DNA from 4 places in the Paenibacillus sp. FSL H7-0323 genome. Region 3 is predicted to be linked to each of the others. Evidence: riboswitches for the same ligand, from Rfam matches in the RefSeq annotation. Region 3 holds a riboswitch; each other region holds the start of a gene.
What was found. Region 3 has a riboswitch for thiamine pyrophosphate ahead of thiC (phosphomethylpyrimidine synthase ThiC). Riboswitches for the same ligand answer to the same signal wherever they lie in the genome.

Region 1 (8,232 bases), 1.2 Mb from region 3:
GGATCGACCGCACTTGGTGTGGTGGATGAGCAGTCGGATGTGGATGTAATCATTATTTGTCAGGACGAGTATTATAGCAGCATTAATCATCGGTTCGAGCAAGCGGGGCTGATCCCGGAGCAAAGTAGTTTTTTTATGGATTTACGACTTCCCAGCGGCAAGACCGGACATTACACACTGCATAAAATATCAGAAATCAAAGCGGCGATAATGAGCGGAAATATGGAATGGCTGTGGAATGCTTCTATTTCTTATATCTACTATGACCGATTGGATGTAAAGTCACTTTTTGATGCCTATGTGCCCCTCCAACCTGGAGTCCTAATGAGATTTCGTAAGAATTCATACATACAGTTACGAAGTTATGCCAAAAGCTTAGATAATCCTGTAGTGCGTGGCGACGCCTTTCCTATTTTATTTTTAGCGGTTTCTCTTTATAAAGAAGCATTACGCTGTGCCATTACTATTGAAGGTTACCCCTACCCCTATGACAAATGGCTGGTACCTGTAGCCAAACAAACGGCTGTCGGCCGAAAGATTTTGGAGTGTGCGGGCGATTTTTGGAGTTTTATTAGAGATGATGAATCCTTTGCTCCTATGTACCAAGAGGATAATAACTTTGTCAAAATGGAAAAACGATTCCGGAAGATACTTGTAGAGGAATTCCGCATGCGGGGGATCGATGAACCTTGGTTAGTAGAGTGGTGGAAGTTTATGGAGGAGTGAGTGGAGCTATAGGGTGTTTGGGTGAGTAGAGTAGCTGTGGTGGCGGGGTTGCTGGGGATGGCTGTAGTGGGCTGAAATGGTTGAAGCGGTGGAATGGCTGAAGTGTTTGGGTAGCGTAGTAGCTGTGGTGATTAAGTAACTTAAATGACTCCCCTTCCTCCTCTTGATTATGGTAAGGTATATTGAAGTGGAATTTTAGTGAGAGGTGATTATATGGACGGGACAGTTTCAATATTAGGAGTTCCCTTTTCAAAACTAACACTACATGAGACAACACTTCATCTAACAAAACATATTCAATCTGGGGAATCGAAACTTTTCCATTTGATCACGGCTAACCCGGAAATTACGATAACAAGTCAATCGGACGAGCTGCTACGAACCATACTTCAAGAAGCGGATTTAATCACTCCTGACGGGATTGGCATTGTGATGGCATCAAAAAGAAAAGGCGATCCTATTGCTGAGAGGGTAACTGGATATGAGCTGCTTCTTGAGCTTTTGGAGCAAGGAAATAGCTTGGGATGGAGTTTTTATTTCTTGGGAACAGATGAGCTTACCAGCTGTAGAGCGGTCGAAAAGATCACGGAGTTATATCCGAATGTGAAGATTGCAGGAAGACATAATGGTTTTCTTACCAAGGAAGAGGAGCCTGCCATTGTAGCAGAAATACAGCGCGCACAGCCAGATTTCCTGATCGTTGCGATGGGTGCGCCATACTCTGACAAATGGGTATATAAGCACAAACAGGAGCTTGCGCAGGTAAAAGTTGTTTTTGGCGTGGGGGGCAGCTTGGATGTAATAGCGGGAAAAGTTACTCCTGCACCAGCGCTATGGAAAAAACTCAATCTGGAGTGGTTGCATCGACTTTTGTTCGCTCCCGTTGCGAAGGGACAAAAGTCGCGATGGCGCAGACAGGCAGTACTGCCCAAATTCGTGTTCCGAGCTATGATTAGGAAATGAAGAAAAGGCCTCGTTTATGGGGCCTTTTTTAGGTTCGGTTGGTGGGAGAGGAGGAGGGGGCAGATGTGAGAGTAGGAAGTAAGGAGTAGGGGGAAGAGTAAGAGAGATTAGTGGGAGTAAGGTGAGGAGTATGAGCAAGAGTGAGTAGTCAGTAGTGGAATTGAGGAAGGAGTAGGAGTAAAAGTGAGTAGTGGGAGTATGTGTAAGAGTAGTGAGTAGAATGTAAGTGCGACTATAGCTGTGACCTTTAAACAAATTAATAATAATAAACAACACCGATTCTGGTTGATGCCATAGTCTCGTATTTAATTCAAACTAAAAGCTAAAGAGGAACAATAAGGGCAAAAATGCCCCTGAGTCACTGGAATTCCGCCCGAAGAGGCAAAAGAAAGGCAAAAATGCCCTAGATCGGGCGCAATACAGCCCTAAGGGGCAAAAGAAAGGCAAAAATGCCCTAGAATCGGTGCAATACAGCCCGAAGAGGCAAAAGAAAGGCAAAAATGCCCTTGAATCGTTGCATTTCAGCCCGAAGTGGCAAAACAAGGGCAAAAATGCCCTAGATCGGGTGCAATACAGCCCGACGAAGCAAATCAACGGTATAAATCCCGCAGAATGAGCCAAATCCGGCCCGACGAAGTGAATTAACGGTATAAATCCCGTAGACTGAGCCGAGTCCGGCCCGAAGCAGCAAATCAGCGGTATAAATCCCGCAGAATGAGCCAAATCCGGCCCGACGAAGTGAATCAACGGTATAAATCCCGCAGAATGAGCCAAATCCGGCCTGAAGCAGCAAATCAACGGTATAAATCCCGTAGACTGAGCCGAGTCCGGCCCGACGAAGCAAATCAACGGTATAAATCCCGTAGACTGAGCCGAATCCGGCCTGAAGCAGCAAATCAACGGTATAAATCCCGTAAATGTCCCCAGCCCGCCCGGTTACTATCCATTACCAACAGGGAGTCGGTTTTCGCCACACATTTAATGTGATCCCTACTATGATGAGTGAAATTTGTTTAATTGAGCAGATACATCCGCGTTAATTGAAAATAGGGTAGGAGTTTATCGCTGCAAAATAAAAAAACTGACACCGCTATACCAGCGATATCAGTTTACAGAGCTTAGCGATTAAGCTAGCGGCTGCCTATTTTTAGCTTGTTCCTCTCGCATCCACTGTGACAACTGGCGTTTGAGCTTAAGGAACTCGGGAGAGTCCGTAATCTCATCACGGCGTGGCCGCGGAAACGGCACATCGACTGTATGCAGAATGGAGCCGGGGCGGCCGGAAAATACATAGATACGATTAGAGAGCAGCAACGCTTCTTCGATGTTGTGAGTAATGAACAGCACAGAGCGGCGATTCTCTTCCCACAGCTCAAGCAGCCAGCGCTGCATTTCACTGCGAGTTAGTGCATCCAGTGCGCTGAAAGGTTCATCCAGCAACATTAGCTCCTGAGGAGCGAGCAATGCTCTGAGAAAAGCTGCACGCTGCTGCATCCCGCCAGACAGCATATGCGGATAAGCATGTTCGAACCCGCTTAACCCAACCTTGGCTAGCCACTGGCGCGCTTCCTCGCGGGCTCCATCCCGCAGTGCGCCCTTGATCTCCCCAGCAAGCAGCACATTATCCTCAATCGTACGCCAAGGAAAAAGCGCAGGCTGCTGCGGCATATAACTAATTTCACCGCGTTGACCTGTAACGGCCTTACCGTTCATGAGGATCGTGCCTGCATCGGGTTTCACAAGGCCGCCAATCATATGGAATAAGGTGCTTTTTCCGCAGCCGGAAGGACCAACGATCGAAACGAACTCTTGTTGCTCTACCTTGAGAGAGACATTATTCAGAACGTTCGTCTCACGGCGACGATGGGAAAAAGATTTGGAGATGCCGCTCACTTCAAGGGCGGGTGCCACGGTATGAGCTTCAGGAGAGCTTATGACTTCTGTTGTTCTGTGTTGCATTTGCGTCGCTTGAGACATACAGGCATCTTCCTTTCTATGAGTTACGGCGCGGCTTCCAGCGAACCAGCCATTTTTCCAGCAATGCAATAATAGCAAAGAGTACAAGACTTAAAAGTACAATAATAACAATAGCAACAAACATCCGATCCGTACGATATGCGGATTTCTGCAGAAGCATATAATAGCCAATACCTTTATCCGCGCCAATCCATTCAGCGACCACGGCGCCCATAACCGCATAAGTAGCAGATATTTTTACGCCGGAAAATAGTGCCGGGATAGAAGAGGGCAGCTCCAGCTTGGTGAAAATTTGCCACTTGCTTGCGCCAGCCATTTTCATATAATTCATCATGACCTGATCACTTTGGGCCAGACCGCCCATCGCAGCGACAGCTACCGGGAAGAAACATACTAGTGTAATCAGCACGATTTTGGGCAAAAGACCAAAGCCGAACCAGATAATGAGCAGGGGTCCGAGCGCGATGGAGGGAACATTTTGACTCAGAATAATAAGTGGATAAAAAGCCCGTCTAGCCCAAGGCAAAAGATGCAAAAGCAAAGCAACGATCAGGCCTACCCCCGTACCAATGGGAAAACCAATTAAAGTGAGCCGCAGCGTAGCCATCGTATGAGCCCAAAGACCAGAAGCGTTACTGGTGGATTCACGAGCAATATCAGCAGGACTCGGCAGAATCCAGGATTCAATATGAAATACAGATACAGATAGCTGCCATACGGTTAAAAAGAAGACGACCGCCACAAGGGGCGGCCATATTAGCTTCCAGGTCGATCTCACGGCCGATATTTCTCCGTCAATTTATCCATGCTGATTCCGTTAGGATTATGAGCGATTTTGATCTGCGAAATTACGCTTGGACTGCCTGCTTCGATCAACGCCTCCTGCATCTGACGCACAACCTCCAGCAGCTCGCTAAGCTCACCTTCCATTGTGGTTTCCAGCGGATTCACTTGATGTTTAACACCGGATTTCTGAATGACCTCAATCGCTTTATCTACGTATGGGATGGAATCCTCGTTGTTCGGAGTTTTTGGAATTACTTGAATGCTTAGTAGGGTGTTAGCCACAATAATCAATCCTCTCATTTTATAAGGTAAGTTCAAAAAGCCAACTTTGATAACGAAGTAATTCATTACAATTGTTGTTTACTCCGCCGGTAAAAAATCATTACTGAATGCACTAGCAGCATCCAGCGGTTTATCCAGCAACTTCAGATCATACATCCAGTCGCCGTAATTTTGCCAGACCTCGGTTTTTTGCTCGCCCCAGCGGGCAGCATCGTCCTTGTATTTTGGGCTAAGCCATTTTTGGCTAGCTAGGACAAGGTCGGCGTCCAGGTCAGGAACGGCCTTCGATAACATACCGGCAGCCTCTTCCGGATGATCTATGGCATATTGATAACCTTTTGATGTGGCTTTCATGAAGGCCTTCACCAGATCAGGATGATCTGCAATTTGCTTCTCACTCGTCGTCAGCACAGGCGTGTAATAATCGAGCTGCGGCGCATAATCCTTTAAGTACAGCATATCCAATGGCTCGCCACGCAACTCAGCCTCAACACCAGTCCAAGCGTAGAAAATCCAGGCGAAATCAATGTCACGTTTGACGGCGGTAAAATAATCAGCTTCACCGATACTGATCAGCTTCACCTTTTTCACATCGCCACCTTCAGGATCCATGATAGCTTTCATGGCTGCTTCTTCGGCCGGTGAGCCCCAGCCTCCGTAGGTTTTACCTTCAAAATCCTTTGGTGATTTAATATTGCGATCTACTGGAGCAGCGAATCCCGACGTATTATGCTGAATAATAGCTGCTATCGAGACAAGGGGCACGCCTTGTAGACGGGCTAGCGTTAATCCTTCTTGGGCGCTGATGCCAAATGCGGCTTCGCCAGAAGTAACCATAGTATCAGAACCCGCTGCGCCTGGCTGAACGATCTCGACGTCCAGACCTTCTTCAGCGTAGTAACCAAGATCCTTAGCTACGTATAGACCGGTATGATTTGTGTTCGGTGTCCAGTCGAGTGCGACTTTAACTTTGGTGAGCTCTTTTGGAGCATCCGTCCCAGCCGCAGCAGTTGGATCAGTAGCATTTGCTTTGTTTCCGGCTGTATTCCCATTGTTGCTGCCGCATCCGGCAATGGCAAGAATGAGTACACAGGTGAGGCACAACGTAAGTGCTTTTTTAAGGTGCATGTCTTCTTCTCTCCTTTAAGGTTACAAGAATCCCGTCTTCACAACATGAACCGTAAGTTGTAGTATGTACGTTTTTCTACATCTTTTAGTGATCTTACAAAAAAAGCGCCCCGAGTGATCGGGACGCTGGCTTGGCGCAAGGTTAGTTAAGGTCACAGGGACCAGAACCAATTGGCGATTCCTACGCTGGCATTATCCAGATCAGGTATAAGGGTCAGTATCTTGTGGGATACAATCTCAGCCGGCCAATTCCAGCACCCCTGGTTCTATGAAGTTAACGGGTATTTCTATGTGCAATATAAGTAAGCATAAGTTTTGTACCCATACTTTATATCTTATATTTCTCGCATACGGTGTATTATAGACGGCTGTACTCGGAATGTCTAGTAGTGCACTCCTGAATTTTTCCAATCCAGTAGTTTCTTTTTTGCTAGTCTAGATCTTTATATTTCTTGCGGTGACGCCGTTTAAGCTCACTAACCAGCGCCCCTAGCGTGAGGACAACGCTGATCAGAATCCCGCTCATGATCACGAAGAGGGCAAGAAATTCAAAGGGAGAATAACCAATCATTTTACTCCATTGAATCTTTCCATCCAGATCGTCAATGACCTGATTCATGCCGTAAATCCCGCTTACTACCGTAAATACAGTAAGAATCATCAGCAGATTATCCCGTCGCTTGGATTGAAACTTATCCTGATACTGAAACAGGTCATTTAAGGTTTCTTTCACTTCCTCGAACAAAGCATCGTTTCCGTATACTTTACGCAGCTGAAGAAATATCTCCCGGCCCTGCGACTGGGAAATCAACTCCAAGAAGTAGAACTTTGCCGAGAACTTATTAATGGAGTAGATTAGATTGTCTATTTCCTCATAATCATGATTAATCCGAAGTCGGGAGTGCATATTGGCTAGCTTTAGCAGAACGATTTTGTGGAAAATATTGAGTAAAAATCCGTAATAATATTGCCCGTACATCTGGTTGGCTAGACTAACAGCAATCTCCTGTTCAGCGCGGGTCATGCAGCAAAAGGTCTGCTCATTCATCATATAATACGTGTCTGGACCCCAGCGATTATAGGAGTGTTCATGACAATAGTTCGCAATATATGCTGGATCGCTGGCACTGGCATAGGGCTTTCCGTTCAGATCAATTCCATCAAGCTGTGAGGCACGATAGCGCAGATTTACACTAATCTCATCAGAGCTTTCTTCATTCTGAAAGCCATAAAAAGCTTGCACCTGCATTCTTTCATCTACGAAAAAAGGAAGGGTCTCGAAATAAGCCCCATTGATATCCGATTGATCCAGATATGGCTCCAGTCCATCCACCAAATTTCGGAAGACAAAATCCTCTACCATCTCATAGGTCTGTTCCCCGCAATGAATATAAGTGTAATCATCCTGTATGAAGGTATTCTCTAGCGCACGGAAACGATCTGCGAATTCTAGGGCAATACTAAAGGGAATTGAATCCCCCTCCAGCTGGACACGTATCGTCACGAATCCAAGCTGAAAAGGGCATATGAATATATCCGTCGAGAGAATTTTGAAAAATATAGATTGCTGCGGAATCTCCAGAATGCAGTCGAGATTATTTACTCTGGAAAAACGGCGAAACGAGTCGGCATCCTTCCTGCGTGGAAAAAGGACATGTGCAGCAAACGGTAAATAGGTGCGCTCCATTCGTTCATGGGAAACACAGTAGCCATCTCCGTAATAGGCAGCTTCAAGCTCTTTATTATCCAGAAAAAAACGTGTGAAGCCGTCGTTCTGTAATTGCTGGATAAGCTGCTTAGAATCACCCTTTTTTATAGAAAAGGGAAATATAAACTGCATGAGCGCAGTATGTAACAAAGGCTCAGTTGAAGACTCATTCATTCATCGTCCATCCTTGTGCTCAGAATATGCTTATAGATCACATTACCCTAAAAGGATAACGTTGATACTGTTCTAAATACGGGAACTCTTTCCTTTCACCGCTTGCATGGACTGGAACCTCCATGCGGCAATGCTTAGCAGAAACAAGAAGGCGGCAAAAGCGGCAAGTAATCCGGCTGTTTGTGCCACTTCTAAATGGTCCATAGACCAGCCCATAAACAGAGGTAGCAAAGCACCGCCAACACCTCCGGAAGCAATCATAATGCTGGGTGTTGACTCTTCGGTGCCAGGCAGCATTTTGCTGGAGAAGACTAAAGCAATGGAGAAAATACCGGACATAAACAGCCCCAGCAGCAGAATTACAATGAAAGCAGCCATTCGATTGTCAGTGAACGGAAAGAGTGTCAGCAGTAACAAGGTAAGTAAACAGCTGCTGAGAATGTACACGCGGTAAGATATTTTTTCGGCAATTACACCCGCAAACAATC
Region 2 (8,232 bases), 3.3 Mb from region 3:
TCTCCCCAATCACATTAGCGACTTCAGCCACATTCCCCCGCAGTGCGGTGATTTGCATCTCATTCACTAGTTTTTGAGTGACAGCGGTCCGATAAGAAGTTGCGCCTGCACCTACCGGGTCAAGCACTAGGGGAACCCCGTGTTTATTAGCGGATTTACCAGCAAGCAACATAGATTGAATGGCGTAGTCATTGAGTGTGCCTATATTTAGAACTACAGCAGACGACATAGCGGCGATGTCGGTCACTTCTTCGTGGGCATCCGCCATAAAGGGAGAGGCACCCAGCGCCAACAGACCGTTGGCTGAGAAATTGGCTACTACAATATTAGTGATGTTGTGGATCAACGGGTTGGATTCCCGTACTTTGGCTAAGTAACTCATCATAATTCCTCCTCAAGCTTGTATGAATAACTAACTAAACGTTACAGATTGATAAAAGCTTCCTGTGCTTTAATATCTTCTGGTAGAAGATCGTTGGTGGATAACCACAGCTGAACCTTTTCCCAAGATGTCGGGTCTTGATAACCAAAAGATTGATCGCCAGCATTCATCAGTGGCAGTAGAATCTCAAGACTTTTTTTCTCAATCTCCTTGTCGAGCGGTGAAGTTGCATCTTCATGTGCAACCAGTAAATCCAGGGCTTGTTCAGGATTCTGCTCCACAAATTCCTGTCCTTTTGTTATGGCATTTAGAAATTTTTTGAAGTAGGCTTCAGAATTTTGCAATCCTTGTTCGCTGGCCACCAGCACAAGCTCATAATAGTCAGGTACTCCGTAATCCGTTGGATTAAGCGAGGTGACCGGATGTCCCTCTTTTTCAAGGATCAGTTGTTCATGGTTGATGAACCCGCCCATTATTGCGTCCACTTGTCCTGTAGAGATCGCAGGGATAAGGTCAAAACCTACGTCAATCAGCTTGGCGGATGAAGGATCGCCTCCATCACTCTGGATCATTGTCCGAATCATTGCTTCATAGAGCGGAATGGAGGAATAGCCGATTTGTTTTCCTGCGAGCTCTTTGGGACTATGAATACTGCCTGCCTGAGGAACCATCAGATGATTCAGTGGATGCCGCACGATAGCTGCAATCGAACGAACAGGGATTTTCTCGCCGCGTGCCATAAGCACCTGAGGCTGATAGCTGAGCGCTAGATCAATTTGATTTGCTGCTACAAGCTTTAGGGCGTCATTGCTGTCCGCAGGCATTTTGATCTCGACATCCAAATCTTCCTCTTGGAAAAATCCTTGCTGTTGCGCAGCGTATAGAAAGGAATGAACGGCATTGGGATACCAATCAAGCATAATCGTCAGCTTGTGTGACTGCTTATTATCGGTATTGGAGGAACCGGTTTGGGAGTTGTTATTTAGCTTGTCTGCCTTCCCGCAGCTGCTTAAGAGCAAAAGTGTGCATACTAGAAATACAGAAATAAGTCCTCGTTGTGGGGATTTTAAATGATTCATTGGTTAGATCCTCTTTTCTTTAAAAATAATTGTTCGAGTAAAGCTATCGCCAGAAAAAGCACAACACCAAGCGCGGACAGCAGAAATACAGCCGCGAACATTTCATCGCTCTGCATATTTCCGGCCATTCTGCGGCTGAAGTAACCGAGTCCTTTACTGCCGCCGAGCCATTCCCCGATAGTAGCTCCGATGACGCAGTATACAATGGACAGCTTTAAGCCAGAGAAAAAAGCAGGCAATGCCAGTGGAATTTGGGTTTTGACAAGCAGCTGCCAGCGGTTTGCACCAAATGTTAATAATAAGTCCTTGTAAGTCTGGCCACTTGTACGAAGTCCATCATATGTACTCACTACGACTGGAAAAAAAGCCGTCAAAAACACCACAGCCACTTTGCTCCACAGCGTATATCCGAACCACATAATAAAAAGGGGGGATAGCGCAATTAATGGGACCGTCTGGCTAATGATAAGGAAGGGATAGATGGCCTTTTCTACGGGGCGAAACAGGAACATTCCAATGCCCAGCAATACACCAAAAATCACAGAAAGGACAAAACCCACCAGTATCTCCTGTAACGTCGCCAATAAATGCTGTCCAAATAATAATTGCCTGTGCTCGATCAATGCGATGCCAATAGATGAAGGTGCAGGGAGAATAAAGGCTGGAATCAAGTGAAGGCGAACAGCTGACTCCCAGATTACAAGAATGAGCAGTACCAGAAGAAGGAAGGGACCATAGTTGTCTAGATGTTTTTTAAAAGGTATAGGTTGCATGCAATCTTCGCTCCAACTCTGCCCGTAGTGCTATAAACCGGGGTTCATAGTTCATCTTATAATGTCTTGGTTTTGGTAGATCGACAATGATCTCCTGTAATTCGCTGTGCGCACCGCCAGATAATAAATAAATCCGGTCACTGAGCAATAGGGCTTCTTCCAGATCATGAGTGATGAGCATAATCGTCTGATTCAGTTCACCCCATAACTCCAACAGCCAACGGTGTATCTCACGTTTGGTCATGGCATCGAGAGCGCCAAAGGGCTCATCCAGCAGCATAAGACCACTTCCGCCTCCAGCCACTAAGGTGCGCAGAAATGCTACTCGCTGTTTCATACCTCCCGAAAGTTCATGGGGATAAGCCTTCTCTACATCTGTTAAGCCGAAGCGGGCCAACATTTCCCGAATCTGAGTGATCGTTTTCTGTTTACTAAATCTGGGCTTGATCTCCCAGGGCAAAAGGCAGTTGTCGAGCACTGTTCTCCAAGGCAGCAATAAATCCTGCTGAGGCATATAAGCGATCTGACCTAAACGACTAGCGGTTGAGGGGAGCGTAGGGAGTTTTATTTTTCCATGAGTAGGTTCGAGTAAACCGGCAACCGTTTTGAAAAATGTGCTTTTCCCGCATCCGCTAGCACCTACTACGGAGACGAATTCCCCTTGCCTGATATCCATGGATAGATTTGCGAATACAGGGGGTTGTTCAGTTTCCGGAAAAGAGTAGGTTAGGCCTTGAATAGATAAAATGGTCGTGATGATCTAACCTCCTAATATTTTTGTGGAGCGCCCAAACAAATAAAGACCCATCCATTTCCAGAGGAAATGAATGGGTCAAAAAGTTCATTCTGCATAATAACACTTAACATGCTTGATGAAAATTCTGCTCCACTTCCCTCCGCTGGTATGATCCAGATCAGGTTCCAAGGGTCCGGAGCTTGAAGCTCCGTCTCAGTCAACCGACTCCCCTAGTGAAATAACAGGTCCATATTAATTTGTTTATAAATATACCATATCTTTCTGAGAAGTAAAGAGAGAAAGAAGTGAAGGATTAATCCAAGATTGGGTAAGATATAAGTAGAAATCTAGTTAATATTACAATTCCGATGCATATAATCGGAAAAAAGTATTGACGATCATGTGATGGCAGTGTACTATTCAATTTACCGGAAAAAAACCGGATAGAGAGAGGGGATTTAATAATGAAAAAATGGAGTTTAACTATTATATTGGCGTTAACCGTGGTCCTTGTAGCGGCTTGCGGCAATAATTCGAATACCAATACGGCTGCTGAACCAACAGCTGGAACGAATGGTGGAGCAGCATCTTCAGCGCAAAACAGTTTGGAGGCTGTGAAGGCCAGCGGCAAATTGCGGATAGGTACAGAAGGGACTTATGCACCTTTTACTTATCATGACACTGCGGGGAAATTGACGGGTTTTGACGTGGAAATTGCCGAAGAAGTAGCCAAACGTTTAGGTGTTGAAGCTGAATTTTTTGAAACTCAGTGGGATGGTATTTTTGCTGGGATGGATGCGAAACGGTTTGATGTCATTTTTAATGAAGTTTCCATTAACGAAGATCGCAAAGTGAAATATGATTTCTCTGAACCCTATATTGTATCCAAGGCAGTATTGATCGTGAGCGAAAACAATGAGGATATTAAGACCTTTGCTGATCTAAAGGGTAAAAAAGCCGGACAATCCCTGACCAGTAACTTATCCGACATCGCTCGTGAGAACGGTGCTGAAATCGTAGCTACGGACGGTTTCAATCAAGCGATGGACCTGCTGACTTCGGGACGTATTGATGCAACTGTGAATGATGGCTTGTCTTATCTGGATCTGAAAAAACAAAAACCAGATGCAAAAATTAAAGTGGTTGATGAGATTCCTGAAGGCTCACAAAGTGCCGCGGTATTCCTGAAAGGCAATGATGAGCTGGTGAATGCGGTCAGTGATGCGATTAAAGAGATGAAAAGTGATGGAACGTACTTGAAAATTTCCGAGAAATACTTTGGAGCTGACGTTTCAAAATAATACAAGGCTAGCAAGGCTAATTAAGCCTAGAAGCTAAAAAGGATGTCTGAATAATGGATGACCGCAAAATACAAATTTTCTTAGATACACTGCTACCCCTGCTTAAAGCCGGGGTGGCTTTTACCATTCCGTTGGCGCTACTTTCCTTTGTGCTTGGATTGATTTTGGCGATCCTAACCGCGTTGGCACGTCTTTCACCGTGGGTAATTCCGAAGCTAATCGCCCGTTTTTATGTATGGGTCATTCGGGGAACCCCGTTGTTAGTGCAGCTATTTATTATATTTTATGGTTTGCCGGCTGTTGGTATTGTACTCGACCCTTTCATTGCCGCCACCATTGGATTTACCCTTAGCGTAGGGGCTTATTCATCGGAAATCGTACGCGCTGCTATCCTGTCGATACATAAAGGCCAGTGGGAAGCTGCCTTCTCAGTCGGGATGACTCGTGGGCAGGCTCTGCGCCGCGTAATTCTGCCACAAGCTGCACGCGTTTCTGTACCGCCGTTATCCAATTCTTTTATTAGCTTGGTCAAAGATACATCGCTTGCAGCGATCATCACCTATACGGAGATGTTTAGAACTGCTCAGCAGGTAGCCTCTACCACTTATGAGCCTCTGCTGGTATACTCCGAAGCAGGATTGTTTTATTTAGTGTTCTGTTCTGTGCTGTCGGCGCTGCAAAATTACTTGGAGAAACGACTCGATCGTTACTCTGCGACCTAAAGGAGAGATACTTGTGATTGAAATCATTAATTTGCATAAATCCTTCGGTGCACTCCAAGTGTTAAAGGGTATTGATCTGAAAATGGAGCATGGAAAGGTACTTGTCATTATTGGGCCATCCGGCTCCGGTAAAACTACACTGCTGCGCTGTTTTAATCTGTTGGAAATCCCGGATCAAGGCAGCCTGTCACTCGGGGATATCACCATCAATTTTACAGATCATAAGAAAATTCCTCAGAATTCCGTATTAGCTCTTCGGCAGAAAACAGGGATGGTCTTTCAATCGTATAATTTATTTCCGCATATGACTGCGCTAGGCAATGTGATGGAGGGACAGGTAACTGTCTTGAAACGAACCAAGGAAGAAGCGCGTAAGCGGGGCCTTCAACTGCTGGCTAAGGTGGGTTTGGCTGATAAAGCTGATAACTATCCACATCAGCTGTCAGGAGGACAGCAGCAGAGAGTGGCCATCGCCCGGGCTATGGCAGTAGATCCAGAAGTGCTGTTGTTTGATGAGCCCACTTCGGCGCTCGATCCCGAGCTGGTAGGGGAAGTGCTTAAGGTCATCAAACAATTAGCAGCAGAAGGTATGACTATGGTGATTGTGACCCACGAGATGAAATTTGCCGCCGATGTAGCGGACCGGATCATTTTGATGGATGGCGGTCATATCTTAGAGCAAGGAACTCCGCAAGAAGTGCTGGAGCATCCGAAGAATCCCCGGGCTCTGCAATTTCTGAATAGACTGAATGGTGAAGAAGAGTAGAAAGACAATATATATGAAAAAGCAGCTCGGGAATCATCCGGAGCTGCTTTTTCGTGTGTAGATTATTCAAATGAGAAGAGTAACTGAAATTTGGCTTATACTCCAGTTTTCAGGAACTCCAAAGCGTTGTAGAGCATAATCGCAGCTTCGGCACGGGTGAGTTCGCTTTTTGGATTAAACTTTCCGTTAGCGTCTAGAGTATTGATCTTGTATTTCAGGGAGCGCTGAATACTGCCTTGATATGCAGGGGTCAGTGACGCTTCATCAGCGATATCTACTGGAACGATATTGATCATCGGCAGATTACCTACGCCTTCGATCGCTTGCACTAGATAGTTAGTGAATTGCTCTTTGGTCATAATTAGGCTAGGATCAATGTCTTTTGGTAGCTTAACTTGATTGTAATAAGCATTGATAAAGGCTTCAGCGTACCAGGCTTTGTCTTTTACTTTTGTGAACAAGCCGCTGGCAACAGGAGCTTTGTTAAAGTCAATGGCTGCGAGGCTGAGCTGAAGACCGCCGGAGATAAACTGAATCCCTTGGGCTGTAGTTACCTTAGAGCCAGGGAGAAATTGAGATTCGCTGACACCTTTAATTAACCCTTGATTTTTTAAAGAAATGATTTTTTCTTTGCCGTTTATGTTATCAATATCCTTAAAGGTGTTCCCAGCTGCAAACATCTGACCACCCAAAGAAAAGGAGAAAATGGCTACGGTTGTGATTACTGCTAGTGTGCTTTTTTTCATGTTCATGTCTTTTCACCTCGTTGTATGGATAGACTCCTTAGCCTTTGTCACTCCTTTAACGTTGTAAATTATGGAAAGGTTGCGGTCTAATCTGTATTATTTCACGAAAAAGTAGATTTTAATAGAAATATAGGCCAGATTGGGGTGTAGTACTTTGGATAAGTGGCATGAAATGATATAATGATGTCAGGCTCTTTTCATTCGTGGTTAATTTTGTTATGATTATATCGTAACGATTACTATTTATGGTTTGTCTTAACTGCATAAATAGGAGCGTCTCAGAGGGTACGGATGTTAAATCGTTCCGGGAAGGTAGGAGACCAAATGGATCAAATATCAAATATCAGTCAATTGTTTGCGGCGCAAAAATATAAATTAACGCCTCAGCGTGAAGCTATAGTGAACGTTCTGCTCGACAATGAGAAGGATCATTTAAGCGTAGAAGAAGTATATATGCTTGTTAAGAACAGCTATCCACATCTGGGCCTGGCAACGGTATACCGTACACTTGAGCTTTTATGTGAGCTACACATTGTAGAGAAGATGAACTTCGGAGACGGAGTTGCCCGTTACGATTTGCGCGGGAACGATCATTCGCATATGCATCATCATTTGATATGCAGCGTATGCGGTCGGTTGGAGGAAATTAAGGACGACTGGCTTGTGGAGCTGGAGAGAAGAGTGGAACGTGAATATGGCTTTAACGTCACGGATCACCGCCTTGATTTCAAGGGTACTTATGGAACATGTAAACGTACTGGCTGCAAAAAAGCAAAAGCAGAAGCAGATAAAGCAGTCTCGTAAGATTGCTTTCTAACCTAAAGACACAGGCTTTCTCTAAGCCTGTGTCTTTTTTGATTACTGCGTTCTAGGAAGTCTAGCTTCGAGTAGGTACAAAGGATTTGATCCACGTTCCGAAACTGCCAGGGTTACGGCTCTGAACGAGAATTACACCTTCTCCACGGAAGCGGCAGACAAGTGCTTCACCACTGGTTATGCTGTTAAGCCAGCCAGAGGCTGCCTTTTCCACCTTGTAGTCCATATAGTCTGGCCATGCTACGAGGTGTCCGTTATCGATAATCATTTCTTCACCAGGTCCTAAATTTATTGCATGGATAGCACCGAAGGAAGACAGGAACACCGTTCCTCTGCCACTGATTTCTACAATGAAGAAGCCTTCACCGGAGAAGAGCCCTCTGGTTAAATTCTGCATTTTGGTATTTACTTGAATGCCTTCAGTTCCGGCGAGAAATCCGTCTTTTTGAACTAACAGTTTATACGATCCGTCTAATTCTATCGCCTGAATATCGCCGAGTGAGCCAGGTGACAGCAATACCTCACTTTGACCACGGGTCGCTCTAAGTTCTTGAAAGAAGAATTTCTCACCGCTCAGCATTCTCCCGAGACCGCGCATTAAACCACCATCCACGGTTCCTTTTAATTCTACGTTAGGTGACATCGCGACCATTGCGCCCATTTCAGCCTTTACGCTTTCACCGGGATTTAGTTGGACCTTTAACATAGCAAAAGCACCTTCATACAAAACCTGGTAATTCATCCTTTAAACCTCCGCATCTATTTAGATAAGATAGAATACTAGCTTTGCTCTAAGTGTAACGGAATTCTTGCTTCGCTCATAGTCTGGAATATGTTAAAATGAAGTTGTCTTATAGATGTAAGATCAATAATCATTCACCCATGAATAGGAGAGTGGTGTCACATGGCAC
Region 3 (8,232 bases):
CGAGAGTCTTTTTTAATAAATATGATACAGTTGGACAAGAAGGTATATTGTTGATGAAAGATCTGACCCCGACACATAACAATTTAGCAGACTGGGAAGTGCCTATTGATTCTGATAAATTAGCAAACATTATTGATGTGATCGCACAGTTTCATTCTGCTTCTTGGGAGACAAGCGAGTTAGCTCATCCCGAGCATTTGAAAAGTATAGGGCATTATTTAAAGCATATTTCGTATTTGGAGAGAGATTATCTGGCTTTTAGAAAGCACCAGACTTATAACCTTGGGGAAGAACAGTTTAGTATTTACGAGAAGAGTTTACTTAGCTTGCGTGAAAATGCCCAGAAACATATTAGTCGTATCTCCAGATATCAAAATACAACATGCATCCATGGTGATCTAAATGTTGGCAATTTATTATATCCGATGTTCAGCAGTTCAAGGCCGTGCATCATTGATCTTGAAGCAGTGAAGGTTGGGCTTTGTACGGAGGATCTCGTTATGCTAATTATCCACGATTTGTTTCATGGAAGTGCCGAGACTACACGTATTTTTGATCTGTATTTTCATTCAATTAACAATAAAATCAGGAGCACACGTACACACAATTTGTGGAGGACGTTAGATTATCGATTATGGAAGGAATCTTTTTTCCAATAAAGTTATTTGTCCATGAAGGAATTAAGGATGAGGAGCTTATATGGAAATCGATAAATGCTTATAAGAATCTCGTCGAAATATAGCCTGAACTTAAAAGATAGTTGGAATTCTGTTGTTAGAATAGAGGTGAATATAATAAAACATATAAAGATATCTTTAGTTATTCTATTCGTTCTATGTATAACTTTAGTCACCGGGTGCAATAGCCATTGGGTTCAGAAGTACGGAAAAGGTGATTATTGGGAAACAATTATTGAGCATAATGAATCAACAGGTGAGATAAATTACGAAATCAATTATATAGGGACTGAACCTACCATAAAGATTTTTATATTTGAGTATTCAAGTGAGTATTTTAATACTAAGGGAGGTTTCGGTAAGAGTGAGACAGAGGGTGGTTTGAAAATGAAAATGACTGAATTTTCAAATGAATTGGATTTAAATAAACAGACAATAAAGTTAATGCTAACATGGAACAATAAAGCAGAAGAGATAATACTCGAATAGATTTTCGAAGAAGAATACATATCAGCTGACATAGAATTCAAGCTATGAGCTCATTAGAGTCTGTGGAAGACCTGAGATTATGCTGAAAGGAAGTAGCCCTCGTTGTTTTTTCTTCAGATGTCTGGATACCCCGGATCAGGGAAGTCTTCATTAGCCAGATTGAAAGAGTGCCTTCTGAAGAGACATTGCTAAAAACTATTGAAAATGCTAAAAAGCCATCTAATGTCAGAATACATATTGTTAATACAAAGGAACCGATTGAATCCTATATTAAAAGTGTCATTGAATACTTAAATACTTAGCCTAAATTTTGAGGAGGGGAACAGATGGATTTTGAGAAAGCAGCCCATTTCATTTGGACACATGGCAGATTATTAGAAAGAAGGGTTTTTGAATATATTTTCCACGGTGGATCAATGAGCAATGTTATGACTTCACTAACAGCCTACCAAAACGAAGATGGTGGGTTTGGAAATGCAATAGAGCCGGATTTACGGGTACCCGGTAGTCAGCCACTTTTCATGGAATTTGCACTACGTTTTTTATATGACTGTAACATAAAAGACGAAGAACTTTCTCAAAAAGCATGTGATTATATTTCAAAGCATGCTGATTTTAAAAAAGGGATTCCAACAATATTTCCTTCATCAGCAAACTATCCAAGAGCAGAACATTGGAGTAACCCTCTTTCTACAGAGCCATCATTTAGCAGACTTACTAGTCTTGTCGGGCTTCTTAAGTGGCAAGGGATAGAACATTCCTGGCTTGATAAGGCGACAGAAATTTGTTTGGAAGATATTCACGCACAAGCATATGACGATGCGCATACAATTTTGACTGCATTTTATTTATTGGAAAGCCTACCTCAATCGGATTATATCAAAGGATTATTTCAAAAATTATCTAAGGAGCTTATTACTGCCAACTTCTTTTGTATGGATGCCGCATCCCACAGTTATGGACTCTCTCCTCTAGAATTTTCGCCATCACCCACTTCTTACTGTAGCAGCATATTTTCTGATGAAACCATTCTTGATCATTTAAAAGTATTAGAATACCAACAGGATGATGATGGAGGATGGCAGATAAAATGGGAGCCTCCCGGTGAAACAGCAAGGTTGGAATGGAGAGCCTATAAGACGCTAAAGAGTTTGATGATACTAAATTCATACAATAAGATTAATCTATGAGACTATTAAGGAGATAATAAACACTCCAAGGAGAGGAACCTATGAACAAATTAAGGGCAATCATAGTTCCGTTATTCTTAATCTTTTTATTTGGATGTAGTAAGGAGCAAATTAGCGATAATTCAAAAAAAGAATATAGCAAAGCTGAACAATTTATTACCGATATGGGCTATCTGATCATTAGTAATGAAGGAATTGTTTCTGAATATTTATTAGATAAAAAACTGCTGACGGAAATGCCATACATACAATATTGGAGTGTTCAAAGTGTTGATCCAATCGATTATATAGGCAAGGAAATAACTACAAGTAAGTTCATCGTTAAAAACCACCCCTTAGATAATGAGAAGGATAATACAAAAAAACAAACCCTGATTTTTCTGCAAGAAGCAGACGATGAAGTGATAGGAGGCTATAGTTTTCCTGATTTCGCTGAATTACATATGGGCTGGGTTTATACCATTGATGGGAATACACTCGAAGAATTGACCGGAGAAGCTTTCCCGAAATGGTCTAAGGAGTGGAATTTAAGATATAAATAATGGCTGGGGAGTATTTATAAAGGAGCAGATATGAAAAAACTAATCCTAGTACTTGTAGCTGTGGTTATTATTTCGAATGCGATATGGAGTTATTTATATTTCAATAAAGAGGTCGAAACAAATTTAAACACTGGTGTTCAAGTATATACACTTAAGGGTACAGGGGATACATGGGATGTTTTAGATTACAAAATAATAATTTCATCTAATAAAATTTTACGGGGACATGGGAAGTTAGTATTCAAGGGAGACCCAAGCGCTTTAGTGAATAGTAGCTATTATAAGTATGAAGTCAATGAAAAAAACAATAATAATAAGGATGAAACAGTTCTTGTAAATGAAGCTAGGTCAACGGATGGACCCGTTTCAATATTAAGTAACACTGATATCGCGTCTATAACAGGTCCGTATTCGTATGACGAATTAAATAAAAATAGACAAAATTATGAAAACACCACTTTATCTATTACATGGAATGATAATGAAGGGGAGCTTCATTCCGAAACAATAAGTTTAGATATTGAGAGTGAAATTTCTCTTAAGGATGATCTTTAAGGGTGATAAATCCAAGAGACTAAGATTGAATCTCTACGGACTGAAGGAAGATCCTCTACGCCCCAAAAGCCTGCCGGTACTTCACAGGAGACATGCCTTCAAACCTTCTGAACACTTTAATGAAATAGCTGGACTGGGCAAAACCGGACTGAGTCGCAACCTGAGCAATGGAGAGTCCTGTGGAAACCAGTAAAAGCTTGGCTTTAGCCAGCCGACAATCGGTTAAATAACGGTTTGGAGTTTTACCCATAACCACCCGGAACAGCCTTAGAAAATGATAGCTGCTGTAACCGGTCAATCTTGCCATCGATTCAAGAGACCAAGGGCTGGCACATTCGACATGAATGATATCTGCAGCACTGCGGATGGACTGCCTAACCTCGTGCGGTACTGAGCCGTGAAGCGGCTCGGAGTTCTGCAGCAAGTTTACTAGAAGCTCATACAGCAGAGCAGATAGTCTTGGCTCGCTACGGGTCACGTAGGAAGCACTCAGTAGGTACATTTCCTCGAATAGCTCGTCCAGCTTAGCATCCAAATCAAAAGTGAACAGGTATGCACGAGACTGGTCCACTTCTTCTAATAAGGGAAGGACAATTTCAGTGTTAAAATGAACCCAGCGGACATCCCAAGGCTCGCCTGGGTCAGAGCCGTATTGCTGATAAGCCCCTTTGGGGTACAGAAAACCTCGTCCTCTACTCATCGGAATACGTTCGCCCTCATGGAATACATAACCCTCCCCACCAAAGATCAAATGCAGGTTATAACTCCCCAGAAACCCTTCGCTTCTTCTCTCTGTATGTTGTGGAAAGTGAGTGTAATGTCCCAAAAATTCAGGATAACAGACATATTTTGAAAAAGCCGGTGTCGGCAAATACCATTGTTTCTTCATGTTTGGCAGCACCCATTTCTGTAGCGCAACAGAGCGCAAGTTGGATTAAGGCAATGAACGCAAGATTGTTATATGATAGCAATATTTTGTTATATAAGACCTCTTATCATTGATACTACAATAGAATTATATAATATTGAAAGCATATTTTTAATACTTTGGAGGTAATGATGAAGAAACCTGTCGCAACTGAAAAATTCGAGCTTGGCGTCTGTTATTATCCGGAGCACTGGCCAGAAAACATGTGGGAGGACGATTATCGCCGGATGCGTGAACTCGGCTTTACGATCATTCGGATGGGGGAGTTTGCTTGGTCTATTTTTGAACCGGCAGAAGGGCAGTTTCAGTTCGGGCTCTTTGATCGGGCGATTGATCTAGCACATAAATATGGTCTTCAGGTTGTACTTGGTACTCCGACGGCGACGCCTCCAGCTTGGTTGACTGATAAGTATCCCGAAGTTTTAAATGTAACCTACGAAGGTGTTACACTTCAGCATGGCATGCGCCGTCATTATAATTACAGCAGTCCTAAATACCGGGAACTGTGTGCGCGTATTGCAGAACAAATGGCTGAACATTACGGCAATCATCCGGGTGTAGTTGGCTGGCAAATTGATAATGAGCTCAACTGTGAGATCAGTGAATTTTATTCGGAGAGTGACCATAAGGCTTTCCGGGAATGGCTACAGCAGAAATATGTTACACTTGAGCATTTGAACGAGGCTTGGGGAGCTGTTTTTTGGAATCAAAGCTATAGTGACTGGTCTCAGGTCTATCTTCCACGTCCGACTCCAGTACCGAAGCAACCCAATCCTCATCAGGCATTGGATGAAAAACGGTTTATTTCGGACAATACAAATTCTTTTGCCAAAAACCAAGCGGATATCATCCGTAAACTTGCCCCTAAGCAGTGGGTAACCACGAACGGTCTGTTCGGGCATCTCGATAGCCATGAAATGACGGATGAACTGTTGGATTTCTTCAGCTATGATTCCTATCCTCAGTTCTCTACTATTTTTTATGACCCGAATGAGCGGAATCCGCTGAATGATAGAGGCTGGGGACTGTCGTTATCTGTTGTTCGTTCGATATCCCCGAATTTCTGCATTATGGAGCAGCAGTCGGGCCCGGGTGGCTGGGTGAACCGGATGGATATGCCTTCTCCAAAGCCCGGGCAGATGCGGTTATGGACCTATCAGTCGATCGCTCATGGAGCAGATATGGTGTTATATTTCCGCTGGCGGACAGCTACGATGGGCAATGAAATTTATTGGCATGGAATCAATGACTATCATAATCAGCCTAACCGGAGAGTGCGGGAAGCGGGGCAGATCGGTCAGGAGCTGGCAGCAGCAGGTCATGCGTTTGTCGGTACTCGTAATCAGGCTAACATTGCTATTGTTCGTGATTATGACAATGAGTGGGATGGAGAATACGATGTTTGGCATGGCCCGTTTATGTGGAAGAGCAATAAGGAGTGGTACAAGGCGCTTCAGCGGAAGCATATCCCGAATGACGTACTCTATTTACGCAAAAAAACAACGCTGGAGGAGCTTGCAAGGTACGACGTGCTTATCTATCCTCACCCAGCGATTATGACAGATGAGACAGCAGCACTGCTGGATGAATATGTTCAGCAAGGCGGCAAACTGATCTTCGGCTGTAGAACCGGCTATAAGGATGAGCGCGGACAATGTTATATGCGTCCTTTCCCAGGTGCTGCTAAGGATCTATGCGGGATCACAGTTGAAGAATTCACAATGGTTAAGGGCAGTCGTCAGCCAACAACAATTAGCTGGTCGGGCGTGACCGAAGTCGTTACAGGAGCAGATGACTTTAATGATATTCTCAAAATAGAGGAAGCTTCGGTTGAAGTGATGGCGGTCTACGCCTCTGATTATTATGCGGGAAAACCGGCGGTAACTAGAAATCGTCGCGGCAAGGGTGAGGTTTGGTATTACGGAGCCGTATTTAATGAACAGGCAGCGGCTGAGATCATAAATTTAATTGATCTACAATCACCAGCAGATTGGCTGGAGCTCCCAGAAGAGGTAGAACTGCAAGTCCGTACCGGAGCTTCTTCCAGTTATGCTTTTTTGCTTAATTATAGTGAGACTCCTGTCACGATCCATCTTCATGAGACCAAAACAGATTTACTGAGCGGCACAACATTGTCGGGCGAGGTGCTTCTGGAAGGATTTGGGGTATTGGTGTTAAACTAACGTATACATTGATCTCACATTTGAGTAGATTTGGATAATTTTCTCTTTTCGGTTATACTTTGAAGTAGCAATTATATAGTCACGGGAGCTTGGTGGGACCAGGCTGAGAGGATAGTTATAACTATCGACCGTCAAACCTGATCTGGATAATGCCAGCGGAGGAAATGGAGTTCTATTTCTATTTGTCTACTCTAAGGCCGCATCTTATACAGATGTGGCCTTTTCTATTTGTGGGGGAGTAGACCGTCTCCGCTTGATCAAATCACCTTATAGGAGGAATTGAGATGACAAGCGAATTGAACAACGATCCAATCAATCTATCAGCTTTTCCAGCAAGTCAAAAAGTGTATGTAAAGGGTTCACGGCCTGATATTCAGGTGCCTATGCGGGAGATCTCACTTAGTCCAACTGCGGGCATAGACGGCGAAGAGGAGAATGCCCCAATTCATGTCTATGACACAAGCGGGGCTTACACGGATGCTAATATTCATACTGATATTCGTCAGGGGTTAGAGCCCAATCGTCTAAGCTGGATTGAGGAACGAGGGGATGCGGAAGCGTACGAAGGAAGAACCATGAAGCCTGAAGATAACGGGAATGCAACGGGAAAAGCTGTGGCGGAAGTGTTTCCAGCGCTCCATAGAAAACCTTTGCGAGCGAAAAAGGGGCGTAATGTCTCTCAAATGCATTATGCACGCAAAGGGATTATTACTTCGGAAATGGAATACGTTGCGATTCGTGAGAATGTGGCACCGGAATTTGTAAGAGATGAAGTAGCCCGCGGCCGCGCCATCATTCCAGCGAATATCAATCATCCAGAGAGTGAACCAATGATTATTGGACGCAATTTTTTAGTGAAGATCAATGCCAATATAGGAAATTCCGCAGTATCCTCATCCATAGAGGAAGAGGTAGAGAAGATGAGATGGGCCACCCGCTGGGGTGCAGATAATATAATGGATCTCTCAACAGGTAAAAACATTCATACGACACGCGAGTGGATCATCCGTAATTCTCCTGTTCCTATTGGAACGGTGCCTATCTATCAAGCGTTGGAAAAAGTGAATGGGAAAGCGGAAGATTTAACGTGGGAAGTATACCGTGATACGCTCATTGAGCAAGCGGAGCAAGGGGTTGATTATTTTACCATTCATGCGGGGGTTCTGCTTCGTTATATCCCGTTGACTGCACAACGTATGACAGGCATTGTTTCAAGAGGTGGCTCCATCATGGCGGCATGGTGTCTTGCGCATCATCAAGAGAACTTTTTATATACACATTTTGAAGAGATATGTGAAATCATGAAGCTGTACGATGTTTCTTTTTCCCTAGGCGATGGATTACGTCCGGGTTCGATTGCTGATGCGAATGATGAAGCACAATTTGCCGAGTTAGAGACGTTAGGTGAATTAACAGCTATAGCTTGGAGTCATGATGTACAGGTGATGGTAGAGGGTCCAGGACATGTGCCGATGCACTTGATTAAAGAGAATATGGATAAGCAACTTGAAACTTGTAACGAAGCCCCTTTTTATACATTAGGTCCACTGACTACAGATATTGCGCCTGGTTATGATCATATTACCTCTGCTATAGGTGCAGCGATGATTGGTTGGTTCGGTACAGCTATGTTATGTTACGTAACTCCGAAGGAACATCTTGGCCTGC
Region 4 (8,232 bases), 4.0 Mb from region 3:
ATGTTTCATTGCTCACACATATGCTCTGTTCCATCGGTAATGTTCATTTTGGACGTTCACTAAACGCGGAACGAGCAGCAACCATAGCTCTGTTCCATGATGCCAGCGAAGTGTTCACAGGTGACATCGCCACGCCGGTAAAATACAACAATCCTCGCTTGCTCACCAGCTTCCGGGAAATGGAGAAAGTTGCGGCTGATCGCTTAACTGGAATGATTCCATCAGAGCTGAAAAGCATCTACACTCAGCTTATACGGCCGGAAGACAGCCCTCCCGATTCGGAGGACATTCTGCTGCACAGCTATGTGAAAGCCGCTGATCGGCTGGATGCTTATTTGAAATGCGTATGGGAAGTTGCTGCAGGAAACCGAGAATTTGCCGCCGCGAAGGAGCAGACAGCAGCAAAACTTCGTGGGCTTGACCTGCAGGAAGTGGATTATTTTCTGACTCATATGGCACCGAGTTTCGAAATGTCTCTCGATGAGCTCTCTGCCGGAAACTAAACACCCTCTATACAATAAAAAATGGACCTCCGCATGAATCTCGCAGGGGTCCATTTAGTGATTAATAATTGATAATACAAGCGTTACGTTGTTGATTCGGTCAGGATATCCCAGTCTTTAAAAATGGGCTGCAAACCCTTCGTATATAGCATTTCCGTAATCTCCTGCACACTACGGCTATCGGATATTTCGAATTGCGGAGTTCCCCCTGCATTAGTGTGACCGCCCACCTCAGTAGTGACCCCGGCTGACATCTTTGTTATTCCTAGATGAATTAAATGATCGCGTAGAGAGGCAGGCTCTCGTGTAGATAAAGTAATGCCCGAACGGGGTAAAAATAACCGGTATGCCAAAATAATCTGCACTAGCGATCGGTCGGTAACATCACACTCCGGGTTAAATTCCCCTAAATAAGGCCGAAACCGTGGAGGTGACAGACTGATCTCGCAATCTGGATACCGATCCTGCAAATAGCGGGCATGCATGGCACTTTGGAATGCCTCTTGCCGCCAATCATACATCCCGAGCAACGTACCAATATTCACAGAACGAAAACCTGCCTGACAGCCGCGTTCAGGTGCATCCAGGCGATTCCGGTAGTTTCTTTTAGGCCCTTTAACATGCAGCTTTCTGTAAGTCTCCTGGTGGTACACCTCTTGGTATAGTGTTAATCCATCCACCCCTGCTTGAAGAAGCTCTTTATATTCTGCAGTTGATAGAGGATTTATCTCAATACTGACAGAGGAAAAAAATTCCCTGAGTACATCTACACAATCCTTAATATATGAGACAGGATTCTCCCGGCGCGATTCACCAGTCAAAATGAGGATATGCCGCAGACCTGTAGCTGCAATCTTCTCAGCCTCCCTGCGAACCTCCTCCAAGGACAGCTTTTTACGCGGAAAATCATAAATGGAGCTGAAGCTGCAGTAGGTACAATGATTCACACAAAAATCCGCAAGATACATCGGTGTGAACAGCTGCATCGAATAACCAAAATGTGCACGGGTCAGTCGCTGTGCAGCCAACGCCATCTCCTCTAGCAGCGGCGTTGCTGCCGGAGAGAGCAATGCCAGCAAATCATTTTCGTTCAGCTTGTCTTTTCCAAGCGCCCGCCTAACGTCATCCTCCCGGAACTCCTTCCACAGCTGCTCATAAGGATACTGCTCCAAGCGGGCCAGTGTGTCAAAAAAGCTCATGCTAATCTTCCCTCCTTTCGTGACCTATCAAATTCAGTTCAAAAATCCAGTCAACGGTGACGAAGCAAAAGCAACTTCTTCTACAGGACCGAGTCCTGCCAAATAAGCTTTGCGGCCAGCGGCTATCGCCTCGCGGAACGCTTCCGCCATGACGAGCGGATTACGTGCCGTTGCAATAGCCGTATTAAGCAGAACAGCAGCGGCCCCCATCTCCATTGCTTCCGCCGCTTCCGAGGGCTTGCCAATTCCGGCGTCTACAATAATCGGCAAATTCACTTCTTCAATAAGAATACGCACAAGCTCCTTAGTGCGCAGGCCGCGATTCGTCCCGATCGGCGCACCAAGCGGCATCACAGCAGCAGCACCGGCATCTCTCAGACGTAAAGCAGCCGAAAGGTCCGGACTCATATAAGGCAGTACTACAAAACCCTCCGCTGCTAAAATCTCTGTAGCTCGTATGGTCTCCAGATTATCTGGAAGCAGGTATTTCTGATCATTGATCACTTCGATCTTGACCCAGTTCCCCAGTCCCGCAGCTCTTGCTAATCTTGCAATACGGACTGCCTCTTCCGCTGTACGCGCTCCTGAGGTATTAGGCAGAAGAGTCATGTGACCGGGAATGTGGTTCATGATATTTTCTGCTCCACCTTGCGGGTCCACTCGGCGAAGCGCTACAGTAATCACCTGAGAACCAGAGCTTGCGATCACTTCGGGGATCAACGTATTCCGGCTATATTTTCCGGTTCCGATAAATAATCTACTGGTTAATTCGATGCCGCCAATATGTAACGGGTCATGCATGAAATTACCTCCCTTTGGTTCGTATAAATTTCTCAAAATTCTATACCGCTCCATCTCAACCCCCACCAACAAAGTGCACCAGTTCCAAACGATCATCCTCGCTCAGAGCAGTACTTTCATAATTCTCCTTACTGACAATTTCTCCATTCAGCTCAATGATCATCAGACGACCCGACCACTCAGGAAGACTGATCAAATCAGCTATAGTTTGAATACCACCAGAACACTCTGCGGATTTCCCGTTAATCAACAGCTTCATTCTGAATCACCCCCTTCGCCCATGCTGTTACCTCCAGGCTATGAATGAACCGCCTTATGAATAGCTTTGGCGGCCTCATAAGGATCATCCGCTCCGCAAATACCGGACATCACAGCAACTCCTGCCGCACCTTGTCTAATGATCTGCGCCGCATTAGCGGGGCTAATTCCTCCAATCGCAATTACAGGAATAGAGCTGGTCTCCACCGTTTCTGCAAGCAGCTCTAACCCACGTGCGGGCAGCCCTAACTTGCTATCCGAGGGAAATACATGACCAAACAAGCAATAATCAGCTCCCTGCTCTGAGGCATTCGCCGCTTCTTCCGGAGAATGAACCGATCTCCCCAGCCGAAGCTGAGGTGCAATTCGCCGGGCTGTAACCGGACTCAGACTGTGCCAAGCCAACTGAACCCCCGCGGCACCAGCTGCCAATGCTACATCGATCCGGTCGTTGATTATCAGTTTGGTAGCGGGCATACCGGCAGCCAACAGCTGCTGTGCCGCAGCGAGCAGTTCGCATGCAGGACATTGCTTATCTCTCAGGTGAATATAATCGACCCATGTCTGCACCGTGACAGCTAGTTCAACAAAATGTCTCAGCTGTAGCTTGCCGTCTGATATTAGATGGATCTCAGCTTGCAACATCACGATCTCCTCTCTCACTTCCCTGTAGGTCAGTAAAAAACAAAAAAACTGCCCCCCGTAAGGAAGGCAGTCAGAATCTGTATATAGACGGCACTACAAATAGCCCGACAACAGAAATTCGTTCTCCACTTCCCTACGCTGGTCTTAACCAGATCAGGTTCAAAGGGTCCGGAAATCCATTCCGTCTCAGCCAATCGGCACCCCTAGTGACATAAATATACAATTTTAAAATGCTAACGTGGTTTATAGTAACATATTTTTTTATTGAAATACACCCATTTATTCACATTAGCTGTACTGATCTAACCGTTTACTACCTCGCCACCATTTACATGAATAACCTGTCCAGTCACATAACTGGAATCGTCAGAGGCCAGATATACATAGGCTGGTGCCAGCTCTTCTGGTTGTCCAGGCCGTTTCATAGGCTGTGTACCTCCAAACTCGCTAACCTGTTTTGCATCAAAGGTAGAGGGAATCAGCGGTGTCCAGATTGGACCTGGTGCAACACCGTTTACCCGTATGCCCTTCTCTGCCAGATTCGTGGACAAGGATCGTGTGAAGCTAAGAATAGCTCCTTTAGTTGATGAATAGTCCAGCAGCTGCGGGCTTCCGCGATAAGCGGTAATTGAAGTTGTATTTATAATTGTAGATCCTGCTTTTAAATGAGGCATAGCTGCTTTTGTTAAATAGAACATCGCAAATATATTCGTACGGAAAGTACGCTCAAGCTGCTCGGAAGTAATATCCTCGATCTTAGCTTGCGGATGTTGCTCTGCCGCGTTATTGATGAGAATATCAAGCTTTCCTAAGCCCTCCACCGTCTGTTTAATAAGATCCTTACAGAATTTCTCGTCACCGATATCACCTGGAATTAGGATACATTTGCGGCCTTCCTGCTCGACCTGACGTTTAGTTTCCTCTGCATCTGAGTGTTCATTAAGATATGAAATGACCACATCAGCGCCTTCTTTAGCAAAAAGCACAGCAACTGCACGCCCAATTCCGCTGTCTCCACCGGTAATTAACGCCGCCTTGTCTTGCAGTTTACCTGCTGCTTTATAATTTGCCGGCTCGTATTTGGGCAGCGGCGTCATTTCACTCTCAATCCCTGGCTGATGATGCTGCTCCTGTGGGGGTAAGGTTTTTGTAGCTTGTTTATTGTTGCCTGACATCTTCCCTATCTCCTCTCGTTAAGCAAATTGATAGTTAACTGATCGTCTTAGGATGGCACAACTATGCACGTTTATACGCTGGGTTTGTCATTTTCTTAAATCGCTTTACGAATCTTACTTACCACAATGAAAGTAGATATAAACAACCGTGAGAGATATACTGCTGTAAGTGGAGAGGAATTCACTGCATACAAATAGACACAGCATCGCTGCTGTGCCTTGAATTGTTCACCCTAACTATTTTAGAGAAGAAACATGATTTTCTGCATTCACTTCATGTTCCAGCACCCACATAAAGTACAGAGCTTTGGCCGCTTTCTCCCGGGTCACTATAGCTTTAGGTTCTAGTTCTGTCCCATTGACCATTTCGCCTCTGGCAATCCCCACTTCAGATCTAATGAGTCCTAATTCATATGCACTTTTCACTTTTGAAATTAAATAAGGAGAAATGTCCGCTGTATCAACAAGCTGCGTCCAGGATACAAGAGGATAGTACATCGCACCTCTAGCTCCTGGCTCCAAATTCGAATCATAGCCAGGATCTCCTGGCACTACTGCTGTGCCGTTATAATCAGTCATGTACTTAGGTTTATTAGCAAACTTTACTTGGTAAACATCATAGAGAATAGCACCCATCGATTCACGTGACAGCTTACCTTTCGGATAATAGGCAACATCAGATCTTTCCACTTTCATTAACTTAGAAATACTGCGTGTGAATTCAGCAACTGTCATCTCCGTATCCGGATTAAAATTCCCTTGACGGTCTTTGCCCACTACTCCCAGCTGGATTAATTTTTCAATTTGATTACGGTAATAAGCAGCTTCCCCAGTCGTCGTATCATTCGTTATTTCCGGAAAAATCTTACCCCAGTTCCCTGTTAGTGCCGCATGCTTAACGTTCCCTTTAAGGTAAGGAGTAATGGAGGCAGCAGTAGAATCGCCAGTAGCACCTTTCTCTACAAGCTCCGTGACAATCATCCGTGAAAATTGTTTGGCGAGCGCTTCTTTAAAATGAGTCCCATCGACTTTCTTTGAAGGATGCCCGTTAGCGTAACTTCCGTCATTTGTTTTGCCTGGCGTTTCTCCGGCTTCAATAGACATGAAGAGGGCTGTTATTGCTTCTACACCGATCTCGTTATAATATTTCAGACTTTCCGAGTTAAGGTCAATAAGTGTAACTCCAGATTCATCTGCGACCCGTTTAAGAATATCTACAAACTTTCTTGATTTAAAAGAATTTTCATAGATATATCCCGGACTTGCATTCCCTTTAATTCTGGACATTGGGGTTACCAGTACTGGTATCATACCCCGGGCTTGAATCGCAGGGAGATAGACTTCTTTAAGGTAATTTTCATACATTGCTTCTGTCGAACCTCTGCCGTAACGTCTGAACTCATCTGCGCTCTCATCATTGTGTCCGAATTGAATAAACACATAATCCCCAATGCTGCCATTCAGTAAAATGTCGTTCAGTCGACCTTCTGTATAGGCATTTTTAAACGAGCGTCCCCCCATGGAATAGTTAGTTACACTCAATTTATGTTGATTAAACATACTGCCAATAATCTGGCCCCAACCACTCATTGGTGCTTCGTCGAAGGTGTAGGACTTGACCGTGGAATCTCCAAGTATAAATAAATTCGGAAGAGCTCCAGCCGCTCTATGCTGAGTCAAAATCGGTTCCAGTATGATCTCCTCAATCCCCACAGCTGTGTTCACTTTGTTCGGTTCGATCTCAATATCTATATGGTCACGGCCGTTTACATACGTATAAGTCCACTCTTTCCCTTTGGCTACAGCCGTATGCTTGACGGGTACAAGCTTTGCAGCGTCCCAATGTCCACTTTTCAACAAGCGGCTGGTCTGCATTCCGGATACTGACACGATCCCATCCTCTGCGTCAGAAGTCGTTTTTACATATATGTTGTAGGTTCCAGGGGGCGCATCCATTCGAAACGCCATACCGTAGTTGTTATAATTATCTTTCTCAGATTTAGGTTCAGCAAAAAAATTAGGCTCTGTGATGAAAAAACCTGTTCCATCGGATGTAATTGAGTCGGTGTGCACTTCTCTGGCGGGTAAAGCGTTGGTCTCTTCAACAAAACCATAACCTAAAGATGAGTCATACAATTGTACACCGTGATTAGGATCATACCTGACGGATTGATACCCTGTTTTAACTTGGTTTGTAAAATTGAACTTGTATACGCGTGCAATTTGGGTTGGAGGTTGCCTCTCTGCCCCATCTTTTATAAAGGCTGCCTCTGTTGTACCGTGAGTAAGAGTCAATGAAGCCATTAGTAAAGAAGATAAGATTAGTATATTCCTACACAACTTTCCCACTTCATTACACTTCCTTCCGTTTCTCGAAATACTTCCCTAGGTTCCTCCATTATCCCTGTTCTCTAAAGTGATTCAAATGATGATTTCATTCTTTTTTTTGACCTTTTGTAAAGAAAACTATGGAATGATCAACGGCTCGCACTGCAAAACGGTCATATGTATAGGTATCCTTGATATAATTAAGAACATCCCTATTGATCCTAAGGAGGAGAACTCCTATCGCTTACAAAGTCAGCTTTCCGAACATTATGAGTACACTGCAGCTGATCGGTGTTCATTATCGTGTAGCAGAACCTGGGTGGGCATACCCTGATCATCATCACAAAATCTTCGAACTATTGTATTGCTACGACGGCAACTCCCATCAATATGTAGAAGGAAGTTCCATTGCCTTTGGTAAAGGAGATTGGTTAATTATTCCACCTGGCTTACGTCATTATGTAGTTAATTCTGGCCTGAGCAACTATATCTACCTCTCCTTTCATTTCGATATTGACGATTTAAAGTTTCGTGATTGGTTTCAGTCTCAAGCTGTACAGAAATGGAATAACCAGCAAATGCAGCATTCGGGATTAAATCACCAACTGGAACATTTGGATGAATTTATTAAGAACAATATTCTCGCCACGACGGCCTCCACTGGATTTCCCGAGGAAATTGAAGAAATGATTCTTGTAAAAGAAAGGCTTCGTTTGCAAGCGATCATCCTGATGATTTTGACTGAACTCATTGATGTACAGCTCTCGAATTCGGAGAATTCCAACACAGCGCGACAAGCAAACTCTTTGTACGAGGTGGAAACTGCTCATCAGATCGAAAAATATATTGCAGCCAATATTCATTTGCCGGAGCTCACGGTTAATTTGATTGCTGAGCAGCTTTGCTTAAGTCGGGTGCAGTGCCATAAGTTGTTTACAAAGATATATAAGATATCTCCTAGGCAGTACATAACTAACCTAAGATTAAAGAAGTCAAAACATTTGCTGCTTCATACCGATTTAAAAATACAGAGGATTTCTGAACAACTCGGGTTTGCTTCCCAGAGCCACTTCAGCCGACAATTCAAACGATGGACGGGTGTTTCTCCGTTAAATTACCGGCCGAAATCTTATACGAATCCTATCAGGGATTAACGTTTTATGAAGATAAATTACCGGAACATACGAAAAACCCGCTCTCCATTACGGAGGCGGGTATAATTCGCTATAGATTAAACTATATCGTTAAACACCATGAAGAATACCATTAGTAGCAATGACACCGTAAGCAGTGCACTAAGTGTGCGCAATTTTCCAGTCTCTG

Region 1: it holds a riboswitch for thiamine pyrophosphate, as region 3 does, so the genes downstream of both, MHH89_RS24185 (ABC transporter substrate-binding protein) here and thiC (phosphomethylpyrimidine synthase ThiC) in region 3, are expected to answer to the same signal.
Region 2: it holds a riboswitch for thiamine pyrophosphate, as region 3 does, so the genes downstream of both, MHH89_RS04015 (ABC transporter ATP-binding protein) here and thiC (phosphomethylpyrimidine synthase ThiC) in region 3, are expected to answer to the same signal.
Region 4: it holds a riboswitch for thiamine pyrophosphate, as region 3 does, so the genes downstream of both, MHH89_RS00900 (thiamine phosphate synthase) here and thiC (phosphomethylpyrimidine synthase ThiC) in region 3, are expected to answer to the same signal.

The regions. Positions count from the first base shown of each region.
Region 1 is NZ_JBBODB010000001.1:5,361,320-5,369,551, forward strand. Features, by position in the region: gene MHH89_RS24155 (nucleotidyltransferase domain-containing protein) at 1-726, shown strand, start outside; gene MHH89_RS24160 (WecB/TagA/CpsF family glycosyltransferase) at 940-1,689, shown strand; gene MHH89_RS24165 (hypothetical protein) at 2,246-2,584, opposite strand; gene MHH89_RS24170 (ABC transporter ATP-binding protein) at 2,815-3,648, opposite strand; gene MHH89_RS24175 (ABC transporter permease) at 3,683-4,444, opposite strand; gene MHH89_RS24180 (thiamine-binding protein) at 4,441-4,734, opposite strand; gene MHH89_RS24185 (ABC transporter substrate-binding protein) at 4,813-5,862, opposite strand; TPP riboswitch at 6,024-6,134, opposite strand; gene MHH89_RS24190 (hypothetical protein) at 6,293-7,744, opposite strand; gene MHH89_RS24195 (MFS transporter) at 7,817-8,232, opposite strand, start outside.
Region 2 is NZ_JBBODB010000001.1:854,477-862,708, forward strand. Features, by position in the region: gene thiM (hydroxyethylthiazole kinase) at 1-382, opposite strand, end outside; gene MHH89_RS04005 (ABC transporter substrate-binding protein) at 424-1,461, opposite strand; gene MHH89_RS04010 (ABC transporter permease) at 1,458-2,234, opposite strand; gene MHH89_RS04015 (ABC transporter ATP-binding protein) at 2,215-2,910, opposite strand; TPP riboswitch at 3,109-3,212, opposite strand; gene MHH89_RS04020 (amino acid ABC transporter substrate-binding protein) at 3,435-4,271, shown strand; gene MHH89_RS04025 (amino acid ABC transporter permease) at 4,325-4,993, shown strand; gene MHH89_RS04030 (amino acid ABC transporter ATP-binding protein) at 5,007-5,759, shown strand; gene MHH89_RS04035 (S-layer homology domain-containing protein) at 5,855-6,511, opposite strand; gene MHH89_RS04040 (Fur family transcriptional regulator) at 6,830-7,309, shown strand; gene MHH89_RS04045 (TIGR00266 family protein) at 7,383-8,063, opposite strand; gene MHH89_RS04050 (hypothetical protein) at 8,226-8,232, shown strand, end outside.
Region 3 is NZ_JBBODB010000001.1:4,157,292-4,165,523, reverse strand. Features, by position in the region: gene MHH89_RS18800 (phosphotransferase) at 1-659, shown strand, start outside; gene MHH89_RS18795 (hypothetical protein) at 714-1,166, shown strand; gene MHH89_RS18790 (hypothetical protein) at 1,493-2,356, shown strand; gene MHH89_RS18785 (hypothetical protein) at 2,398-2,898, shown strand; gene MHH89_RS18780 (hypothetical protein) at 2,929-3,453, shown strand; gene MHH89_RS18775 (helix-turn-helix transcriptional regulator) at 3,509-4,342, opposite strand; gene MHH89_RS18770 (beta-galactosidase) at 4,513-6,564, shown strand; TPP riboswitch at 6,636-6,745, shown strand; gene thiC (phosphomethylpyrimidine synthase ThiC) at 6,849-8,232, shown strand, end outside.
Region 4 is NZ_JBBODB010000001.1:165,060-173,291, reverse strand. Features, by position in the region: gene yfbR (5'-deoxynucleotidase) at 1-503, shown strand, start outside; gene thiH (2-iminoacetate synthase ThiH) at 587-1,702, opposite strand; gene MHH89_RS00910 (thiazole synthase) at 1,736-2,503, opposite strand; gene thiS (sulfur carrier protein ThiS) at 2,559-2,762, opposite strand; gene MHH89_RS00900 (thiamine phosphate synthase) at 2,801-3,406, opposite strand; TPP riboswitch at 3,520-3,621, opposite strand; gene MHH89_RS00895 (SDR family oxidoreductase) at 3,709-4,581, opposite strand; gene MHH89_RS00890 (GDSL-type esterase/lipase family protein) at 4,819-6,930, opposite strand; gene MHH89_RS00885 (AraC family transcriptional regulator) at 7,179-8,063, shown strand; gene MHH89_RS00880 (hypothetical protein) at 8,141-8,232, opposite strand, start outside.